2 regions of the Blastococcus sp. SYSU DS0510 genome follow, and region 2 is predicted to be linked to the other one. Evidence: predicted binding sites of a transcription regulator. Region 2 holds the regulator's gene; the other holds the start of a gene.
What was found. Region 2 encodes LexA, which represses DNA repair genes until DNA is damaged. Its sites were predicted from a motif close to TCGAACANNTGTTCGA; they were not measured.
Positions count from the first base shown of each region.

Region 1 (2,401 bases), on a different contig from region 2:
CCGTGCCCGCCGCGTCAGCGGCAACTGCAGCCAGCACCAGCGGGACGTCGCCACGGCCGTGAAGAACAGCCGTGAGATGGCCCTGCTGCCCTACACCTCGACGGCGCGCTGATCATGAGCACGATGAAGCTGATCCTGACGCAGGAGGTCACCGGTCTCGGGTCCTCCGGCGACACCGTCGAGGTCAAGGGTGGCTACGGTCGCAACTACCTCCTCCCGCGCGGGCTGGCCATCGCGGCCACCCGCGGTGCGGAGAAGCAGGTCGAGTCCCTGCGCCGGGCGCGTGCCGCCCGCGAGGTGGCCTCCCACGAGGAGGCGCAGGCCGTGGCCGGCCGCCTGTCCGGGCTGACCGTCCGGGTGCCGGCGCGCGCCGGTGACGGCGGCCGCCTGTTCGGCCGGGTCACCACCGCCGACGTCGCCGCCGCCGTCACGGCCGCCGGCGGGCCGGAGCTCGACCGTCGCCGGATCGAGCTGCCCAGCAGCATCAAGACCACGGGTCAGCACACCGTCACCGTGCGGGTGCACCCCGAGGTCACGGCGCCGCTGACCATCGAGGTCGTCGCGAGCTGATCGGCCGCTGTCCCGCACGGGACAGCACCGCCCACGAGGGGCGTCGGACGGAAGTCCGGCGCCCCTCGTGGCGTCTCCGGGTGGGGCCGTCGGGACGACCTGGTCGGCGTGGTCCGACGTCGTGCCGTCCCTGCGGACGGCCGGCGGCTCGGGGGTCGAGCGCTGCCAGGGCGGTCGAGCGCTCCCAGGGCGGTCACACGCCCGCCCGGGGTGCCCCTCCCGCCCACCCGGTGCTCTCCGGCCCGTGCGGCCGCCCTGGGGGCGACGACGCCGGTCGTGCGTGGAGGCTCCCGCCACCCACGGGGCCTCGGCAGCCGGTCGGCGTCCCTCCGGGTGTGGCCGCTCCCCGGGGCCCCGAGCAGGCCCCTGACCGCTCCGGTCACCGCTGTGACTCGTGGTGCGACGCCGGGAGATTTCTTGCGATCTTTTCTCCGTCCACATCCGGTGCACGGCGTCCGTGCAGGTCAGCCGTGGTGGACCGGCCGGCGCGCGGTGACTGTCCCCCGACTCCTCCACATGTCGACACGCCTCCGTCCACCGACTTGTCCACAAGTTGTGCAGATCGGCGTGCACACCGGTGGTGGACGTGGCCTCCGCGGCTTCCTAACGTCCTGTCCGGCCCCCGAGCGGACGACGGATTGTCGGCCCCCTCCGGTAGGCAGGAGCCGAACACGTGTTCGGCACGGCGCCGTCCGCCGAGCTCGCGTACTTCCCCTGCGCGCGGTGGTGATGCGGGCGCGCCCGCAAGGAGATGGAGGTACCCCCGTGGCGGTGGCCGACGAGTTCAGCCGACCGTCCGCGTCGGCGCCGGAGTACGACCGGCAGCCACCGCAGGACGTAGCGGCGGAGCAGTCGGTGCTCGGCGGCATGCTGCTGAGCAAGGACGCGATCGCCGATGTCGTGGAGGTCTTGCACGGCAACGACTTCTACCGGCCGGCGCACCAGGTGATCTTCGACTGCATCCTGGACCTCTACGGGCGCGGCGAACCGGCGGACGCGATCACCGTCGCGGCGGAGCTGAACCGGACCGACCAGCTGTCGAAGATGGGCGGCGCGGTCTACCTGCACACGCTCATCCAGTCGACGCCGACGGCGGCGAACGCCGGCTACTACGCCGCGATCGTCGCCGAGCAGGCGGTGCTGCGCCGCCTGGTGGAGGCCGGCACCCGGGTGGTGCAGCTGGGCTACGGCGCAGCCGGCGGCAAGGGCGACGTGGACGACATCGTCGACCGCGCCCAGCAGGAGATCTACGACGTCACCGAGAAGCGCATGAGCGAGGACTACTCGCGCCTCGAGGACGTGCTCCAGCCGACGATGGACGAGCTGGACGCGATCGCCTCCCGCGGTGGCACCGCGCGCGGCGTCCCCACCGGCATCCGCGACCTCGACGAGCTCACCAACGGTCTGCAGGCCGGCCAGATGGTCGTCATCGCGGCCAGGCCTGGGGTGGGCAAGTCGACCCTGGGACTCGACATCGCGCGGTCGGCGACGGTGAAGCACCAGATGCCGGCGGTGATCTTCTCGCTGGAGATGAGCAAGCACGAGATCACCATGCGTCTGCTCTCAGCCGAGGCGAAGGTGCCGCTGCACCACATGCGCGCCGGCACGCTCTCCGACGAGGACTGGGCCAAGCTGGCCCGCCGCATGGGTGAGGTGGCCGACGCCCCGCTCTACATCGACGACTCACCGAACATGACGATGATGGAGATCCGGGCCAAGGCGCGGCGGCTCAAGCAGCGCAACGACCTCAAGCTCGTGGTCATCGACTACCTCCAGCTGATGACCTCGGGCAAGCGGGTCGAGAGCCGCCAGCAGGAGGTCTCGGAGTTCT
Region 1 is NZ_JBJHAC010000030.1:26,934-29,334, forward strand. Features, by position in the region: gene rpsR (30S ribosomal protein S18) at 1-112, shown strand, start outside; gene rplI (50S ribosomal protein L9) at 124-570, shown strand; gene dnaB (replicative DNA helicase) at 1,336-2,401, shown strand, end outside.
Region 1: a site for LexA is predicted at 1,236-1,251, ahead of dnaB (replicative DNA helicase). Genes of this name have one in related genera too.

Region 2 (2,401 bases):
CTGACCGCGCCCGGACGTGCCGGCTCCTCGCCGCGAGCACCCTGGTCGTCGGCACGGTCGTGCTGGCGCCCGATCCGGCTCACGCGGAGGCGCCCGCCCCGGTGGCACCCACCGCCGCCTCGCCCGCCCCGCCGGCACCGGCCCCTGAGGTCCGGTGCTCGATCACCGACCCGCGGCTCGCCGAGCTCTCCGGCCTGGTGGTCGTGGGGGAGCAGATGCTCGCCCTCACCGACGGCGGCGACCAGGTCGCGGTGCACGGGCTGGACTCCTCCTGCGCCGTCGTCGACGTCCAGACCGGTGCGGCCGACCCGTTCGACCCCGAGGACCTCGGCGTGGCGTCCGACGGCAGCGTCTGGGTGGCCGACATCGGTGACAACGGCGGCGTCCGCCCGACCGTGGCGCTCCACGTGCTCTGGCCCGACGGCACGGCCGCGCTGCACCGGATGACCTACCCCGACGGCGCGCACGACGCCGAGGCACTGCTCCTGGCCCCGGACGGGACCCCCTACCTCGTCACCAAGGAGGTCCTCGGGTCCAGCGGCGTGTACCGGCCGGCCGGCGCGCTCGTGGACGGCGGCGTGGTGCCGCTGGAGCGGGTGGGCACGGTGAACATCACCCTGACGGGGACCCCGGGTGGGCCGGTGGGCCGAGCCGGGCAGCTCCTCATCACCGGAGGCGCCGTGGCGGTCGACGGCAGTGCGCTGGCCCTGCGCACCTACACCGACGCCTACGTCTGGCCCCTGGCCGGTTCCGACATCGTCGGTGCGCTGGCCCGGGAGCCGACGCGGGTGGCGCTCCCGGAGTCGCCGCAGGGCGAGGCGATCAGCTTCACCGCCGACAGCCGAGCGCTCGTGGTCGCGAGCGAGGGGCTGCCCAGCCCCGTCACGGTGGTGCCGGTGCCGGCCGGAGCGGCGAGCACGGCTCCCCCCGACGCTGTCCCGCTGCCCTCCTTCGCCGAGCTCACCCGGTCGGACCGGTCGCCGATCGCCGCGGCCCTGATCGCCGCCGGCGTGGCGACGATCGCGGTCTGGCTGACCGGACGGCTGCGCCGCCGGACCTGAGGGTCAGACGCGCCGCAGGACCGAGACCACCCGGCCGAGGATGGTCGCCTCGTCGCCCGGAATGGGCTCGTACGCCGGGTTGTGCGGCAGCAGCCACACGTGGCCGTCGCGCCGCTTGTAGGTCTTGACCGTCGCCTCGCCGTCGATCATCGCGGCGACGATCTCGCCGTTCTCGGCCGTCGGCTGCTGGCGGACGACGACCCAGTCGCCGTCGCAGATCGCCGCCTCGACCATCGAGTCACCGGCCACCTTGAGCATGAAGACCGTGCCCTCGCCGACCAGCTCGCGCGGCAGGGGGAAGACGTCCTCCACCGCCTGCTCGGCCAGGACGGGACCACCGGCAGCGATCCGCCCGACGAGCGGGACGTAGGTGGGCGCCGACGCCTGCATGCCGTCACCGACCACCGGCGGCTCGGCGTGCGCGGCCACTCCGCGGGCGGCGTCGCCGGGGAGCCGGACGTCGAGGGCGCGCGGACGGTTCGGATCGCGCCGCAGCCACCCCTTCTTCTGCAGGACCGACAGCTGGTGCGCGACCGAGGACGCCGAGGACAGGCCCACCGCCTCGCCGATCTCGCGGACCGAGGGTGGGTACCCACGGCGATCGATCGAGTCGCGGATCACCTCGAGGACCCGGCGCTGCCGCTGGGTGAGGCCGTCGCCGTCCGCCGTGCGGTCGGGGAATGCCCGCACCGACGCGGAACCGTCAGCCTCCCGGGCCGTTGCCCTGGTGCCGCGACCGGCGCCGGAGGTCCCCTTCGAGTCCGCCACGTCTCCTCCTCGCCGGCTGCCCGTGCAGCGCTCGACCGTCGTCGTCGAGTGGAACCGTAGCGCCGATCGCCGCCCAGTTCAAACAGGTGTTCGAAAGTTCCCCGTGTCGCATCGCTTCTGTCGGTCCCGTCCGGTAGACATCGGACAGACGTTCGAATCGAACGTGTGTTCGGACCGGCTCACGTCGGTCGGGAGGGTGGGAGACATGAACGGCGGCGCTGCGCTGCGGGTTCCCGGCGGGTCGCCGGTCGGTGGAGGTGAGGCGGGCGCCGGGACCCCGCCCGGCCGGCACCTCCGGGTGCTGCCCCCGCCGACGTCCTACTCAGCGGCCGTCGCGCACCGGGTGGGGGAGCCCGCGCGGCGCCTGACCGTCGTGCGAACGGCCCCCGGTAGCAGGAGCGCCGCTCCGCGGCCGCCGCTGCGGCTGACCGCGCGTGGGCGCCGGGCGGTGGCGGTGGCCGTTCTGCTGCTCGGCCTCGGGCTGGTCGCCCTGGCCGGTGCGGTGCTGGGCGAGGCCGACGGCGGGCTCGAGCTGATGGGGACGACCCAGGTCATCGTCGAGCCGGGCGACA
Region 2 is NZ_JBJHAC010000004.1:216,635-219,035, reverse strand. Features, by position in the region: gene ACI79P_RS05415 (hypothetical protein) at 1-1,061, shown strand, start outside; gene ACI79P_RS05420 (phosphatase PAP2 family protein) at 1-4, shown strand, start outside; gene lexA (transcriptional repressor LexA) at 1,065-1,751, opposite strand; gene ACI79P_RS05405 (LysM peptidoglycan-binding domain-containing protein) at 2,284-2,401, shown strand, end outside.